Regions from separate parts of the Shewanella sp. Pdp11 genome, predicted to be linked through region 2. Evidence: predicted binding sites of a transcription regulator. Region 2 holds the regulator's gene; each other region holds the start of a gene.

Region 1 (4,214 bases), 2.4 Mb from region 2:
ATAACTTATGCTTCGTGTGTAAAAACGACTCGGTATCTATTTATGTTCGTTCTAACTCATTCGAACTCAAAACAGTAGGCGAAGCCCTACAAGATGGCAATAAAGGCGATCGGATCAGAGTCAAAAATAGCAGTTCAAACAAAGAACTAGATGCTATAGTCACGGGCATTGGCGAAGTTGAAGTAAGAATGTAAAATAATCTAAAGCTTTTTTATAAGCTGCCGATACCCCAGTTAAGAAATCCCGTACACACGACGCTGGAGCCGAAAATGGCAATTGATATTAGCAAACTCAACACTGCAACGACCGCACAAGTTCGTTCAGGTGCAACTAAAACTAGCAGCGATCAATCTGCTCAAGTTGCCACAAAATCGACAACACCACAAAGAACCGACTCAGTGGTGATTACAGCGCAAGCGCAACAACTGCAAGGAGCTCAGACTAAAATGGCGAGCCTTCCTGAAGTTGATCAAAAGAAAGTGGCCGAAATTAAACAGGCTATCGCCGAAGGCCGCTATAAAATTGACCCTGAAAAGTTGGCTGCCAATATTGCAAGTTTTGAAGCCGAACTTAATGACTTGAATAAAGAGTAACTATGACTGAAATAGCTAAACTGGTAGATCTACAACACGCCCATTTGGCTGTTCTTAAGCAAATCATACTCAAGGAAAAAGGCGCTTTGGTTGACCAAAACGCCGATTTACTGCTTTCTCTTGCTAACGAAAAATCACAATGTCTGAAAGAACTCAAAACTAATGATGACATTTTGGCAAACCACACTGATAAGTCTCAACTCACTCAGCAAACCGAACTCGTACATAAAATGGCCGTTGTCAAAGACGCATTAACTGAATGCAAAGCATTGAACGATCAAAATGCCAGTTTAATTGAGATGAATTTAGCCAGTCTCAATCGCTTCGCTCAAGCTTTACAAGCCAGCAGAAACGCCTCCAGCCTTACGTATAACGATAAAGGCAAGACCTCAACTATCTCAAGTTTAGGTAATGATTTAAAAGCCTAACAGGCGCATCAATTCCTACTCTGTATTTCCAGCTTCTAAGCTCTGCTCTGATTAAAGATTAAACTTTAGTACTTTGCAGAAATAGAAAAGCCGCATACTACTCGTATAGTTCGCGGCTCAATAGAGTCATGTAGAAATGACTAGAAATACGTGACTTCTTTCACTCGCTGTGGACGGCTCTGTTGTTGATACAGTGCCCATACCCGTGAAAAATCCAGTTCTAACTCAGTAACATAATGATCGCCAGCCGGATAACTCTTAACGACCCGCGCCCCACGGATCACGCCAGAAACCGATGCTTTAACATTATCGTCCGTCAACATCCAATCACTGACACTGCTGTTTGCCGTTATTTTCTGCCCATATACTTGTTCCGCTAATTCACGGTAGGCCACAATTTTTGATGCTTGCATGGCCATCAACACTCTTTGTGATTGCTCTTTAGCCGGTTGAGTCGCTAAAGGCGCATATCCTATGGCCGTTAACTTAGGAAAACTCGGCGGCGGCACATCTTCCCATTGCACATATCTATCTTTAGCCGCGCAGCCAGTTAGCATTAGCGCCGCAATAAATAACAGGTAGCGTTTCATTTTCCATCTCCTAAAACACGCACTTCATTCATGCCTGGACTCGCCTGACGATATAAGACGCCATTTTGTGACACAATTTGCTCCGATGGCTGCATGTAGTTTGCCAACTCTTTTTGAGTCACAAAAGTTTGAGAGGCCGATACCACGCGATTGTTACTTATATTCACAATCCGAGTATTGATCGCCATACCATTGGTAACTGGGCTCATAGTCGAAACGACAAGATGCTCAACGGGAAGATTTTTCGACAATTGTTGCCAATCTCGCGTCAAAATAAAATCCCCATTAGCCGTCACTCTCAAGCCATCAGCTAAATTTAAATCAACCACATTAAACTGAAAGCTATGGAGCGACGTCATTAATCCTTGCTGTAACTGCTGCGCCAACGCATTTGTACCATTCATGTCACCTACTAATACTGGGGTTGCGACGACAATTGGTTGATCAGAACGCAGAGCATCATTTTGCTTAACGAGCTCTGTCACTATTCGCTGTGCTAAATGGTTGATCACTGCCGTTGGCGGCAACCCATTGCCATCCACTAAACTCGGCTTGGGCGGTGTAACCGATTTAGCCACACATCCACCTAACATCAGTAATGTTAAGGGAATAATCACACGCTTTAGCATTGGAGTTACCTCATTTGTGGGTGTACAGGCCATTAAATCACTCACACTCTACGCGTCTCATTTTTGTGAGTAACAAAAGCCAGCAATCTTCGGACCAAAATTGACTCCAGCCCGACAATATTATTCTCATATGCTGTATATCGACTGCACCAATGGAAACTTTATCGAAAACTCTCGTTACTCAGGCATGGAATTTGCTTTGTCGGTATATTAGATTAAGTGTCAGGAAACTGGCTCGATTAGCAAGCTCGCCAATAGCTTAGCGATAAGGATTGTATTGATGCATATACCAGGTTCAGCTTCGCTCATCATTTTGAGCCTTGCACTCTTGTCTTTGCCTACTCAGGCCGAATGGATAGAAGCCAGTGGTGAAGCGACTATTCTCAATGGTAATACGGCTCAAGCAAGAGAAGAAGCGATTAATCAAGCCGTTAGCTACGCTACATTAAGCACTGGCATTCAAATATCCAGTGAACAACAAACGACAAACGGTAACCTTACTCAAAATAATTTTGCGATTAATCGCAACGCCCAAGCCATTAGTATTCAACTTGTGAGTGAACGGATCCAAGGAAACAAAATTTATGTATCCTTACGACTCGATCTAAATGATGATCCTACGCAGCAGTGTCCAAATGGACAATTAAAGGCTGCGATTTTAATCCCTCAAGCACAAATCAAAGATCGTACTCAGCTCAGATATGGGCAGCTTTCAGGTTTTGAAGAAGTTATTTCAGAAAAACTTGGTAGTGTTATAGACGATTACTCCGCCACAGGCTTTAGCCACACTCACGCTAAAGAACTGCTCGATATTAAACAAGATCTAGTGGATATCCGCGGTTATCGACTCCCAAGCTGGCTCAGTGAAATTACCGACAGCCAATATATCCTCCAACCACAAATTATGGATATCTCAATAGAGCCAGTGCCGCCAACCTTCCTAGGATTCTGGGATGAAGCTCCACTCAGGCAATTCCAGTTCAAACTTAGCCTCTATCATGGGATCAGTGGCGAAGAAGTTTGGAGTAAAAGCTACAGCACATCGGCGCCATGGGAATTTGAAGAACAAGCCATTATTGCCCCGAATACGGACAGATTCTGGCGATCATCCTATGGCAAAAATCTTACTAAGTTAATGCAACAGGCTACCCATGATTTAGACAGCACACTCAATTGCAGACCCTTACTCGGCCAAGTCGTGAGCCGCCAAGCGGACAGGATCATTTTAAATCTCGGCCGTAAACATGGCATTCGTGTCGGGGATAAATTCCAAGTCGTATTACAGCAAAACCTACCGGATAGACTCAATGAAATGCGCGCAGTCGCAACCAAAAGTCGAGCCACGGTAAAAATCGAACAAGTGAGTGAAGAAAGCTCAACAGCAGTACTTTTAGACCAAAATGCAGCCTACAATGTGCAGATAAACGACATAGCGCTTAAGATTTAAGCAACTAAATCATAAGCCTTTTAATCAGAGATAAAACCAGTATAATCACTGTCGTCTCTCTATAGCTCAACAGGATAGAGCAGCCGCCTCCTAAGCGGCCGATCGGGGTTCGAGTCCCTGTGGAGAGACCAGATAATGCTTGTGTGATTTCAACTTCACTTGAAGATTTTTCTGATAAGAATAATTTTCAAAAACACATTTAAAACTTCCTCAGTCTATATCCCTTAAAAAACAGCTCTGTTAATCGTTACTATAAAATCCAATACCAGGATAAAGCTACATTGCGGCATTGCCCTAAACTTGGCTAAGTCAGTATAATCCAACACACTGATGTTTGATGAGCCTTCAGAGCTCAACCTAGGAGAGCTTGCTTGGCCAACACTTATATACCGCTAGATCAATACCGCCGTAAGTGGATTTTCAACCACAAGGACTTACCTGTCACTGACGAGGACAAGGCGCATATCCTGCCGTTAACAGATAAAAGTGCGATGGAAATCTGGAACCAATGGATTAGCAACAAGAGT
Region 2 (4,214 bases):
CTCGATTTGCCAGATGAACTTATTGACCAGTGGTTGGCGATTTAAGAACTCAGCTACGGGCTCATCTAAGCCAGTTAATGGACGCAGCGCCAGTTCCCAGTGTGGGTTAGGCAGGAAGCGAACATCAAACATAAAGTCGGCTTCGGTGGGCATACCGTGCTTAAAGCCAAAGGACTCAAAGTTGATCACTAATTCTTTATCGACACTGCCGAGCAGAATTTGTCTCACTTGATCGCTTAAATCATAGATATTCAGGTTCGACGTATCTATGTAGTGATCGACCAGTTTTGACATAGGCTCGAGCAGTTTCCCTTCCCGTTTTATTGCTTCTTGTAAAGAGACTTGGCTCTTTGACAAAGGGTGCAAACGGCGAGTCTCGCTGTAACGCTTAAGCAGAATTTTATCGCTAGAATTGAGGAAGAAGCTCGTTAACTCAGTATCAGGAGGTAGGCTCGCGAGTTGTTTAACTAGAACCTTGTCCTGCTCTGGCATGTTACGCACGTCGACACTGATGGCGACGAGATCGTTACTGCCTTTGAGTTGCTCAAGCAAAGTGCCGATTAAGGGCAAGGGAAGGTTATCGACACAGTAATAGCCGAGATCTTCGAGTACCCTTAGGGCGACAGATTTACCTGAGCCTGAGCGGCCCGACACTATGACCAGTTTCATCCAGTGATTACCTGATAGAGTTCCGTTTCATCATGCGTCTTGCGTAATTGTTTTAATATTTGCTTGTCGCTCAGCTTTTCGGCCATGCAAGACAAGGTACTTAAGTGTTGCTGACATTGGTCAGCAGGCACCAGTAGTGCAAATAAAATATCAACAGGTTGCTTATCGATAGCATCGAATGCTATCGGCTCTTCACACTTAATGAGTATGGCAATGGGCTGATTTATATCGGTTAATCGACCATGTGGAATGGCGATGCCGTTCCCTATACCTGTGCTCCCCATCTTTTCGCGCGCCACTAGGCTTTCGAATATCTCTTGAGATGAGAGGGTCGGGTACTGGGCAGCGACTAAGTCGCTGATGAGTTCCAGTACCTTTTTCTTGCTGCCCGGAGTGGCGCAGGTAGTGCACTCCGGCCGCAGTATGGTACAAAGTTCCATTATTAGTGTTTTGTTAACTTCTCTTTGTGTTTAATAACCTGACGATCAAGCTTGTCAATCAGGGCGTCTATAGCGGCATACATGTCAGCATGCTCTGAAGTTGCAAAAACTTCACCACCGATAAGATTTATTCTCGCTTCGGCAATCTGTTGCATTTTCTCGACATTGAGCACAACGTGCACATTATTGATCTGTTCGAAATGGCGTTCAAGTTTTGAAAACTTTTCTTCTACATATGCGCGTAACGATTCGGTAATTTCGACATGGTGTCCACTCAGGTTTATTTGCATAGAAACGTCCTCCGATATCCACTGTAGGTTATAAACTTTTACGCTGATTAGAAGGCGGAATGAGCATAGCCTCTCGGTACTTCGCAATGGTTCTGCGGGCTACGTTGATCCCTTGTTCTGCCAGAAGTTGTGCCATCTTACTGTCGCTTAATGGTTTTTTCTGGTTTTCCGCTGCAACCAGTTTCTTAATGAAGGCTCTGATTGCTGTGGATGAGCACTCCCCACCATCGTCAGTTCCGACGTGGCTAGAGAAGAAGTATTTTAGTTCAAAAAGTCCCTTAGGGGTATGCATGTATTTTTGGGTGGTCACCCGTGAGATGGTGGACTCATGCATTTCTACCGCTTCGGCAATATCGTTAAGCACCATAGGTTTCATGGCTTCTTCACCGTATTCGAAGAAACCTTGCTGATATTGCACTATGCAATTCGCAACTTTAAGTAAAGTGTCGTTACGGCTTTCTAGGCTTTTGATAAACCATTTAGCCTCTTGCAGATGGCCACGAATAAATTGGCTATCGGCTTGGTTTTTAGTACTGCGCGCCATCGATGCATAATGTTGATTTACATTGATTTTTGGCATGCAGTCTGGGTTCAGTTCAACCACCCAGCGGCCATTCTTCTTCGACACAGACACATCTGGGATGACGTATTCGTCATCGTTGGGCGTAATCAATAAACCTGGGCGGGGATTGAGGGTTTGGATAAGCGCGATGCCGTCCCTTAACTCATCCTCTTTTAATTTAGTCTTACGCATCAACAATCTAAAATCGCGCGCGGCGATCAGATCTAAATGATCTTTGATCAACATGCGGGCATTTTCGAGGTGTGGAGTGTCAGCGGCGAAATGCGACAGTTGGATCAGCAGGCACTCGCTTAAATCGCGGGCGGCCACACCAATGGGATCAAAATGTTGAATGCGCTTGAGTACGGCTTCAACTTCGTCAAGCTCAACTTCAGGATTGCCCATGGCTTCGAGAATTTCTTCAGTGCTTTGAGTGAGATAGCCTTGATCGTCGATGGCATCAATAATGGCGGTGGCAATGGCTAAATCGGTTTCAGAAAACGGCGTGAGGTTTTTTTGCCATTCTAAGTGCTCATACAAGCCTTCACTGGTCTCACCTTGGAAGGGCATATCATCTTCACGACTGCCGCCGGGGCCAGAATTAGGGGAGGCAGTGAACACTTCATCCCAGGTGGTGTCCATGGGGAGCTCGTCGGGCATGGATTCTTTGGTTAAGGACTCTGCCGTGTCTATTGTGGAGCTGTCTTTCTCAGGCGGCAGAGTGCTCGATTCACTGAAATCCGTATCGGAAAGCGTTTGGTTTACAGGGTCTTTAGTGGCGTCGAATTGATCCTCTTCCAGCTCGAGAAGGGGATTAGAATCTAAGGCTTGCTGGATCTCTTGCTGCAGTTCTAATGACGACAGTTGCAACAGACGAATGGCCTGTTGTAATTGTGGCGTCATGGTTAACTGTTGACCCAGTTTGAGCTGGAGTGACGCTTTCATGTTACCGCTGATCCCTACGTTATTATTGTTGGATGAGGTCGCTTGTTATCATCTTGAGTGGAGCACAATGCTGGCACAAATTGCCTTCATTGGCTCCGCTTGATTAACTATAGCCTGAATTGTTCACCTAAGTACACAGCCCTAACTTGCTGATTGTCTAAGATCTCTGCAGGTGTTCCTTCGGCAATCAGGTTTCCGTGACTCACAATATAGGCATGTTCACACACATCTAATGTCTCGCGAACATTATGGTCGGTGATCAACACGCCAAGGCCTCGACTTTTGAGCTGTTCGATAATCTTTTTGATGTCGATAACTGAAATCGGATCGACACCCGCAAAGGGTTCATCGAGCAAAATGAACTTAGGATTTGCTGCTAACGCCCGTGCAATTTCGACACGGCGACGTTCGCCCCCCGACAATGACATGCCTTGGCTGTCACGGATGTGGGTGATGTGGAATTCTTCGAGCAGATGCTCGAGTTGTTCTTCCCTTTGCTCTTTCTTCAATTCTTTGCGCGTTTGCAGTACGGCCATGATGTTGTCATGGACGGTCAGCTTACGGAAGATACTGGCTTCCTGCGGCAAGTAACCTATGCCTTTGCGGGCGCGCAGGTGCATAGGATCCGCGGTTAAATCATCATCGTCGATAAAGATGTGGCCTTTATCGCTTTTAACCAGACCGACGACCATGTAAAAGGTGGTGGTTTTACCCGCACCGTTTGGGCCGAGTAGTCCAACAACTTGACCTGTCTTTACCGTTAGACTGACGTCTTTAACCACTTGGCGACTCTTATAACTCTTCGCCAGATTTTGTGCTCTTAGGGTGATTTGGGTCATTTAGAGTCCTGCTTTTTCACAGGTTTATCCGCTGGCGCGTCAGGTTTGGCATCATCTTGATAGTTTTCTGGCTGAATAATAGTGATCACGCGATCGTCACCACTACCTGTGCTCTCAGCAATCAATTTTTGCTGGATAATGTTATAGCGGATCACATTACCCGTCACTTGGCTACCCGCTTGATCTAACGAAGCTTGGCCTTTCAGTGTCAGGGTACGGCTTGCCATATCGTAACGAATTTCTTTCGCGCTCGCCGAGGCTGGACGGCCATCGTCTAACACTTGGTTGTAAGTTGCGGGGTTACCAGTGGCCACTAAAATTTTGCTATTTTCACCTTCGGCAGAAAATGCACGCAGTTCATTTGCTTGGATTTTTATCGAGCCTTGGGTAACTTCCACCGGACCAAAGAAGATGATCTGGTTGTTCTTGATATCTGCCGTTTGGCTCACTGCTTTGATTTTAACTTCCT
Region 3 (4,214 bases), 1.5 Mb from region 2:
ATCACGCACAGCAAAGGCATCGACAGGCTCACTCGAGCGGTTAACTATGATTTCCCCTGCTAAGGTAGATACTGATATCAAGCCAGCAATAACGATAAGGCTGAGTCGCGTAAATTGACCGACAGCTGTGGCATGTAAGCTCATAGTTCACCCCTCTGTTCGTGCAGTAAATACTGTAGGTAAATAGTGTAGGTAAATCATGCTGTAAGGTAATGCACGTCAGCCTGTTAAGCCCCACTCTAAACCGCCTTGAGCTTAACCCATGACTAAGCCCCATAAAAAAGCAGAGCCTACGCTCTGCTTTACTATCCCTCGAACCACGCTAGGCATCAAGTTGAATCACCATTCATTCGCCAGTTTACTTAACCAGCATTTTTAACCGTAACAAACTCTGGGTAAGCATCGATACCACAATCAGACGCATCCATACCATTGTATTCTTCTTCCTCAGTCACACGGATCCCCATGGTTTTCTTAATCGCATACCAAACCACAAAGGATGAACAGAATACCCAAGTAAAGATGAAGGCTGCACCGGTCAACTGCCCAGTAATGGTCGCATCAGCGTTGGATAATGGCACACACATTAACCCAAGGAAACCCGCCACGCCGTGTACTGAAATCGCGCCCACTGGATCATCGATCTTAATGCGATCTAAGCCCACAATAGAGAACACCACTAAACCACCAGCAACCACACCAATCACGCCCGCCATTAACAATGAAGGTGATAGCGGATCTGCCGTAATCGCCACTAAACCCGCCAGAATACCGTTGAGTATCATGGTTAAATCCGCTTTACCCCAAATCATCTTACATACGATAAGCGCAGAGATAGCACCAAATGCCGCCGCAGTATTAGTATTAACGAACACTTTTGCCACTGAGCTCGCATTCGCCGCATCCGACACCATTAATTGCGATCCACCGTTGAAGCCAAACCAGCCCATCCACAGAATAAACATACCTAAGGTTGCCATTGGCAAATTAGAGCCTGGGATAGGATTCACTTGACCGTTAGGGCCATATTTACCCTTACGTGCACCGAGCAATAATACCCCCGCAATCGCTGCAGTCGCACCAGTCATGTGCACAATACCGCTACCCGCAAAGTCCACAAAGCCCAGTTTTGCGATAAAACCTTGGCCCCAAGTCCAATACCCTTCCACTGGATAGATAACCGCAGTCATTACCACAGAGAAGAACAGGAAAGCCCATAACTTCATCCGTTCCGCCACGGCGCCAGAGACAATTGACATCGCCGTTGCCACAAACACCACTTGGAAGAAGAAGTCAGATTCTAATGCATGGCTCGCATCCGATGATTGAGAACCGATTAAGGTACCAATCGATGGCAACCAGCCTCCTTCAGTGTTATCGACATACATAATGTTGTAGCCAACCAATAGGTACATCACACAGGCAATCGCGTACAACACCACGTTCTTAGTTAAAATTTCAGTGGTGTTTTTAGAGCGAACTAAGCCCGCTTCTAACATGGCAAATCCCGCTGCCATCCACATTACCAAAGCACCTGAGATCAAAAAGTAAAAGGTATCGAGTGCAAAGCGTAGTTCAGTGACTGTGCCACCTAGTTTTGTTAATTCTTCCATTATCAGCCCCTTATAGCGCTTCTGTATCGAGTTCACCCGTACGGATACGGATAGCATGTTCTAAGTCGACGACGAAGATCTTACCGTCGCCAATTTTCCCCGTATGAGCCGCAGTGGTGATGGCCTCAATCAACATGTCGAGATTTTCAGCCTTAGTGGCAATTTCTAGTTTTACTTTTGGCAAAAAATCCACCTGATACTCGGCGCCACGATACAACTCTGTGTGCCCTTTTTGACGGCCAAAACCTTTAACTTCGGTCACCGTCATGCCTTCAATACCTATTCCGGCGATAGCTTCACGGACATCATCCAACTTAAACGGCTTGATGATAGCGCTGACTAGTTTCATCCTGACCTCCAAAAAAACGCGATTGTTATTAACTTGTATCAAAGGTAATTCAATCATTAGGCCAAAAATTTAACTTGCTGATTAATTTAAAATTTAACTAAATAAGATTATTTTTAAAGGTTAAAAATGCACCATAATCGAGCACAAACAAGTGCAACGCACTCTTTTAGTGAGCAGCTTAAGTGCAGTCGCTATTCGACCTTAGGCCTATTGGTAACAAGGTTAAATTGAGGTCTACTGGAAAAGCGTAAATCGAGATGAAATCTGAGCATCACAGTACAAGCTCTTAAACAAAAGCGAAGATCATCACTAAGACAATCATCAAGCGCAGAAGGAAGGCCCGATGTTAAAACCTGAAGAATGTGTTCTCGTTATCGTCGATGTGCAGGGAAAACTTGCACAAATCATGGATAACAGTGACAAGCTGCACCAACAACTACAGACCTTAATCCAAGGTGCACAATTATTTGAAATACCCATACTCTGGTTAGAACAGCTACCCGATAAGCTCGGAGCAACCAGTCCTGAGCTTCAAACCTTGCTAGAGAAAAGCGGCTCCCCCATTGCCAAGCAACATTTTAGCGGTTGGCACTGTGAAGAGTTTGCGCAGGCACTCACTAAGACAAATCGTAAACACGTCATACTGGCGGGCATTGAAACCCATGTGTGTGTTTATCAAACCTGTTGTGACCTTATAGAGCAGCAATATTCGGTGCATCTCGTCGCAGACGGCGTCTCGTCACGCAGTGCTGAGAATAAACAACTGGGTATTCAGATGATGACAGCCAGAGGCGCCTTATTAACGAACGTTGAATCACTATTATTTGAATTACAACATCAGGCCCAAGGCGAGCGCTTTAGGGCATTATTAAAACTGATAAAATAGTCTTAAATTTATTTAGGGTAAAATAATAAAGGTCACATTAACTTGTGACCTTTATATTAAAAAAACGTTACGAATATTAAATTAGAAACGACCAGTCAGACCTAAACCAATAAATACACCATCAGCATCGGAATCTAATTCTCTAGCTAACTCAAAGTTTGCAGAGAAGCTATCAGATAGACGTAACCAATAAGCGGTTTTTAATACTAAAGTATCATCATGACCATCATCAGTATAACCTAGACCAACAGACCATGATTTAGTCACATACCAATCAGCGCCTAAATTGAATGTGTCGTCAGAATCTTGATGTGTCCAGTTTGCGCTCAAATCAACACCAGTGGTTGATTGCAGTGCAATAAAGCTACGCACTTTTAAACCGTATGATTCTTCGATGCTATCGCTGCCATCGTTATAGAAAGCAGATACTGCAGAGCTATCGTTGAAGTAATAACCGACTTCTGCACCGTAAGTGTTCCAGTCAAAACTGCCGATTTCAGAACGTTGATAGTTAGCAGCAATAAACCATTTAGAAGCAAATACATAAGTGCCATCAACACCAACGGCATCTAAATCTGATTCATCATAATTGCTGTAATTAACACCAACATTAGACGTTTGAGCTAAAAATCCATTAAGCGCATAAGGACCTTTAGTTTGGTCAACTGGGCTAATGTAGTAACGATAATTCGCGTTCCACAGACCATCGCTGAACTCTTCAGAATTTGCGCTATATTTTAGGCCTGCTTCATGCTGAAATGAGTTATCTTGTGCAGCAGCGGCATTAACCCGACATTCCGCACCTAATTTAGGAATAAATTTGCCGATAGCGTTCACCCAATACCTCCAAAATGATCTGCTGGTCTCCTGTTAGCTCCGTTACTTGTGGCGGAGCGTCTCCCTGTCGATATTCATATATGCCACCAAAGCGCAAAAAGATCCAACGGGCCGTCGGCTGCTGGGTCGGTTTCTTTTTCATATCCGCCACGCTGCGGTTTTGCTCCATTAATCCCTGCCGGATACGGTGCTCCAACGCGGCATAAATCATCAGGCTACAGGTCATCACCATCAGCAGCGCTTCAATCCGCTCCGGTTTTTTCAGGTACAGTGAGGAGGTTAAAAACTCCGGGCTCTTGAGAAAACGAAAGCCTCGTTCGACATTCTGCTGCGCTTTATAGGTGGCGAGTAGTTCGGCCATGGTCAGCGTATCGCTGTGGTCATTGGTCGCCAGGATGAACACACCGGTCTGGTTGCGAGCCTCTTCAACGCAAGCCAGGCTAGTTGCCGCCAACCCACGGATTTGAAACTGATGGCCAATTGGCTCTTCGCCACGCTTGGGTCTGCCACGCCCTGCATAAACGGGTTC
Region 4 (4,214 bases), 520 kb from region 2:
TTTAGGTGTTGTCGCAGGCATAGCGCCCTTTAACTTCCCCGTGATGGTTCCCATGTGGATGTTCCCAATCGCGATTGCCTGCGGTAACACCTTTATTATGAAACCCTCAGAAAAAGACCCAAGCTCGGTGATGCGTATTGCCGAGCTGCTTAAAGAAGCGGGTCTTCCCGATGGCGTGTTTAACGTGATTAACGGCGACAAAGAAGCCGTCGATACCTTACTCACCCATAAAGATGTGCAAGCGGTGAGCTTTGTGGGCTCAACGCCGATTGCCGAATACATCTATAGCACAGCCTCTAAACATGGCAAACGCGTGCAAGCCTTAGGCGGCGCGAAAAACCATATGTTACTTATGCCAGATGCGGATTTAGATCAAGCCGTTAGCGCCTTAATGGGCGCAGCCTACGGCAGTGCTGGTGAGCGTTGTATGGCGATTTCTGTCGTACTCGCGGTAGGCGATGTGGGCGATGCGTTAGTGGAAAAACTGCTACCGCAAATCCAAAGCTTAAAAGTCGGCAACGGCCTAACGCCAGAGATGGAAATGGGTCCGCTGATCTCCAAACAGCACCTTGCCAAGGTCACCCAATATGTTGAAGCCGGTGTACAAGAAGGCGCAGCGCTGCTGGTCGATGGCCGTAAATTGAGTGTTGAAGAAAATCCACGGGGCTATTTCCTCGGCGCCTGTTTGTTCGACCACGTCACGCCTGAAATGAGCATCTACCGCGAAGAAATCTTTGGCCCAGTGCTGGCGATTGTGCGCGTGAAAGATTATCCAACGGCGCTTGAGCTGATTAACCAACACGAATTTGGCAATGGCACGGCGATTTTCACCCAAAGTGGTGAAGCGGCAAGGCATTTCTGTCACCACGTACAAGTCGGTATGGTTGGAGTGAACGTACCTATCCCGGTACCGATGGCGTTCCACAGTTTTGGCGGTTGGAAGCGATCACTCTTTGGGCCGCTGCACATGCATGGTCCAGATGGCGTGCGTTTTTATACCAAACGTAAGGCAATTACTGCCCGCTGGCCCGTGGGTAAACAGACTCAAGCCGAGTTTGTAATGCCTACGATGAAATAGCCGAATGTCAGCTCAACAAGGAAATCGCAAATGACTGTGAGTATCAACGCCATTATTCGCTTTGCTACGGCGCAAACAGCCGTCCAAACCTATCAGTTACCGACGGAAAAGTTGTTAGCAGGCAATCCAACTCAAGGATTAGAGAATCATTATTCTAGCCCTTGTGATCAATTTCACAGTGGAATTTGGCAAAGTGAATCAGGCGCTTGGAAAATAAACTACACTGAATACGAGTACTGCGAAATCCTCGAAGGGATAAGTGTTATCACAGATCTTCAAGGTCAATCGTAGACGTTCACTGTGGGCGACAGGTTTATTATACCCGCGGGTTTTCAAGGCACTTGGGAAGTCGTGGAACCCTGCCGCAAGGTTTACGTCATTTTCGAACAAAAATGAGATCAACGAGGCTGATGTTAGCCTCAAACAAGCTAAGTTATCTTAGCAATACTCGCCATGAGGTCACAGCAACGGGTTTTCCTAGGCTGTTGTTTGGCACACCAACGGATGCACTGGCACGATTGAATAACCATGGCCGCCAGTAACACGTCCGAGTCAACAAAGAAAATGGGAGAAATACCGTGTATAACAATCTGAATAAAAAACGGCTGGTACAGCTTGTCGGACTCGCGCTAACCACGACCCTATTCTCCGGCATGGCCGCCGCCGAAGTAACAGGGGAAATTAGTCTCACTAACGACTATCGTTTTCGCGGCGTATCACAAACCGCTGGCGATCCTGCCCTGCAAGGCGGTATCGATTGGAGCTTCGACTCGGGTTTCTCTGTCGGCGCTTGGGCAAGTAACGTGGACTTTGATGAGCCAGGCTATAACGGCCCTGCCATCGAATACGATTTCTATGTCGCCTATGGCGGTGAGATCAACGAAGATCTGACCTATGACATTACCCTTAACCGTTATAACTACTCTGGCGAGAGTGACATAGGCTACTTTGAAGTCACGGCTGGTATGGATTTTAAAGGCTTTCGCGCCGCTTACTGGTACACCAATGACTATGGCGGCACTGATTTAGACTATCACTACGCTGAGCTTAACTATTCCTATGAATTTGTTGAGAATTGGAGCCTCGATCTGCACTACGGCTATAACGTGGGTGATGCATTAGATGACGGTGAAGGTTTTGATAGCTACTCAGATTACTCTGTTGGCGTATCGACTGAACTATCAGGTTTTGGGCTTTCTCTCGCTTGGTTAGGCACAGATCTTAGCGGCGATCAAAAGGTCTCTGATGGTGTATTTAAAAACTCAGATACCGTACTTGCGAGCGTAAGTTACGCGTTCTAATTTGGCCTTAGTATAAAGTTCACAAGAACCGCTTAGATAAGACACAAAGAAGCCCTCATCATCGAGGGCTTCTTTTTAGCAACTCAAGCTTACTTGTCTACCAACTACGCATCTTATGACCTTTTACCGCGTAGAACAGAATGAACAGATAACAGGGCAACATCACCATATAACCGCCCTGCATACCCATATCTGTCGCCGAACTCATTAAGCCCCAAGACACAGGACCAAAGGCGCCACCTGCAATCCCCATGATAAGCAGCGCAGAACCTGTGCTGGTCAATTTACCCATACCAGACAAGGCTAACGGCCATACTGCAGGCCAAACAATTGCATTGGCTAAACCAAGGAAGGCAATCATCAACAGGGTGTCTGGCAACGCAACGCCACCAAAAGGCACTAACACAACATTCGCGATAGCGTAGGAGTTATTGTCGCCGAACAAAATACCGCATGTCAGCAGCAAACCTAAAATGGCCGACACCATCAAGGCCTTAGGCTGTGAAATAAAGCGAGGAATTAATAGGATACCGAGCGTGTAACCTAGCACCATACACACCATAGTATAGGAGGTCATCACCCCGTAATGTTCAACCCCGAGTGATAGCGCAAAAGTGCCGATAGTGTCACCAGCGATCACTTCCACCGCTACATACACAAACAGCGCCAGCACGCCAAAGGCTAAGTTAGGGTGTGACAGTGCCGCTTTAAGTTGGCCTTTATCGGTATTTTCAGCCACTTCATCTTCATTGGATAATTCTGGTAATGGGGATTTTTTTACCGCTAGCGCTAAAATTCCGATAAAAATCGCCATGCCTAAATAAGGGAATACTAGGCCGTCGGCCATTTCTTCAATTTGAATTTGAGTCAGCTCAGTACCAATACGGTCTTTAAAACTGTCTAAAATCAGTGCAGAGAACACCAAAGGCGCAATCACACCCGCACCTTTATTCAAAATACCCATCACACTCACACGGGCGGCCGCAGATTCTTCAGGCCCCAAACGCACCACATAAGGGTTAACCGCAGTTTGTAATAGGGTTTGGCCTGCGCCCATCACTAATTGGGCGAAAAGGAATAGGGCAAATATTTGTGTTTCCGCAGCAGGGATAAACAGTAAGCCCGCCAACATCATCACACCCATGCCTATCGCCATACCATTCTTATAGCCGACTTTGCGAATAAGCCAAGCGGATGGCAAGGCAGTAAAGGTCACTGCAATGTAGAAAGAAAACAGGATCAACGACGCTTGAAAGGGATTCAGTTGCAATATTTGTTTCAAATAAGGCATCAAAGAACCATTCAACCAAGTGGCGAATCCGAGGATGAAAAAGAGAGCGGCCACTATGGCCATGGGGAGAAAGCTGCTTTTCTGCTGGCTTTTATCGAGTGTCATTTCCATAAACCTGCTTCTTATAGTAATTAATTATTTAGGTGATAACGGGGTTTAAATTAATGCCTAAGTTCCCGAATATCCGTATCGCGACTCGTCCGCAATGGCTAATGTTATCATCCAAACGCACCATTGTTTCAGTGATGTTAAAACAAATAACACAAAAAGACAACGCTGTCATTTAATAAATTATCGCGAATATTCCCTCGTAATCATCGATTGGCCAACTGATAAGTTATAAGTAAGTGATGACTTACATCCAGAAAATAATGTAAAAAAAGCCGCAGACACTGAGTGTGTGCGGCTCAAGCTATTAAGCAAACAGATTAAATTCTGACAAAAATATTGCGGCGATACATCCAATATAACACCAGCCACTGCACCGCAAGTAAGCTGACAACCGCAGCTAACGCTTGAGCGCTTTCAGGCAAGGCCATCACTA

What was found. Region 2 encodes sigma-54, which starts transcription at its own class of promoters, with help from an activator protein. Its sites were predicted from a motif close to GTTGGCACGNNNNTNGNNT; they were not measured.
Region 1: the regulator sigma-54 is predicted to act here: its motif matches at 2,422-2,440, upstream of AYJ58_RS17495 (flagellar assembly protein FlgT).
Region 3: the regulator sigma-54 is predicted to act here: its motif matches at 2,010-2,028, upstream of AYJ58_RS21355 (P-II family nitrogen regulator).
Region 4: the regulator sigma-54 is predicted to act here: its motif matches at 1,567-1,585, upstream of AYJ58_RS08505 (TorF family putative porin).

What each region holds. Positions count from the first base shown of each region.
Region 1 covers NZ_CP015194.1:3,945,485-3,949,698, forward strand. Annotated here, with positions in the region: gene flgA (flagellar basal body P-ring formation chaperone FlgA) at 1-194, shown strand, start outside; gene flgM (flagellar biosynthesis anti-sigma factor FlgM) at 270-593, shown strand; gene AYJ58_RS17480 (flagella synthesis protein FlgN) at 596-1,021, shown strand; gene AYJ58_RS17485 (LPP20 family lipoprotein) at 1,162-1,611, opposite strand; gene AYJ58_RS17490 (FlgO family outer membrane protein) at 1,608-2,240, opposite strand; gene AYJ58_RS17495 (flagellar assembly protein FlgT) at 2,521-3,687, shown strand; tRNA gene AYJ58_RS17500 (tRNA-Arg) at 3,743-3,818, shown strand; gene AYJ58_RS17505 (DUF2947 domain-containing protein) at 4,059-4,214, shown strand, end outside.
Region 2 covers NZ_CP015194.1:1,397,461-1,401,674, forward strand. Annotated here, with positions in the region: gene rapZ (RNase adapter RapZ) at 1-669, opposite strand, end outside; gene ptsN (PTS IIA-like nitrogen regulatory protein PtsN) at 666-1,109, opposite strand; gene hpf (ribosome hibernation promoting factor) at 1,112-1,399, opposite strand; gene AYJ58_RS06160 (RNA polymerase factor sigma-54) at 1,428-2,906, opposite strand; gene lptB (LPS export ABC transporter ATP-binding protein) at 3,014-3,745, opposite strand; gene lptA (lipopolysaccharide transport periplasmic protein LptA) at 3,742-4,214, opposite strand, start outside.
Region 3 covers NZ_CP015194.1:4,853,655-4,857,868, forward strand. Annotated here, with positions in the region: gene AYJ58_RS21345 (hypothetical protein) at 1-144, opposite strand, end outside; gene AYJ58_RS21350 (ammonium transporter) at 363-1,613, opposite strand; gene AYJ58_RS21355 (P-II family nitrogen regulator) at 1,624-1,962, opposite strand; gene AYJ58_RS21360 (hydrolase) at 2,306-2,848, shown strand; gene AYJ58_RS21365 (putative porin) at 2,930-3,676, opposite strand; gene AYJ58_RS21370 (IS1634 family transposase) at 3,657-4,214, opposite strand, start outside.
Region 4 covers NZ_CP015194.1:1,921,658-1,925,871, reverse strand. Annotated here, with positions in the region: gene AYJ58_RS08515 (CoA-acylating methylmalonate-semialdehyde dehydrogenase) at 1-1,078, shown strand, start outside; partial or broken gene AYJ58_RS08510 (cupin domain-containing protein) at 1,109-1,474, shown strand; gene AYJ58_RS08505 (TorF family putative porin) at 1,657-2,379, shown strand; gene nagP (N-acetylglucosamine MFS transporter NagP) at 2,477-3,775, opposite strand; gene nagX (transmembrane glucosamine N-acetyltransferase NagX) at 4,099-4,214, opposite strand, start outside.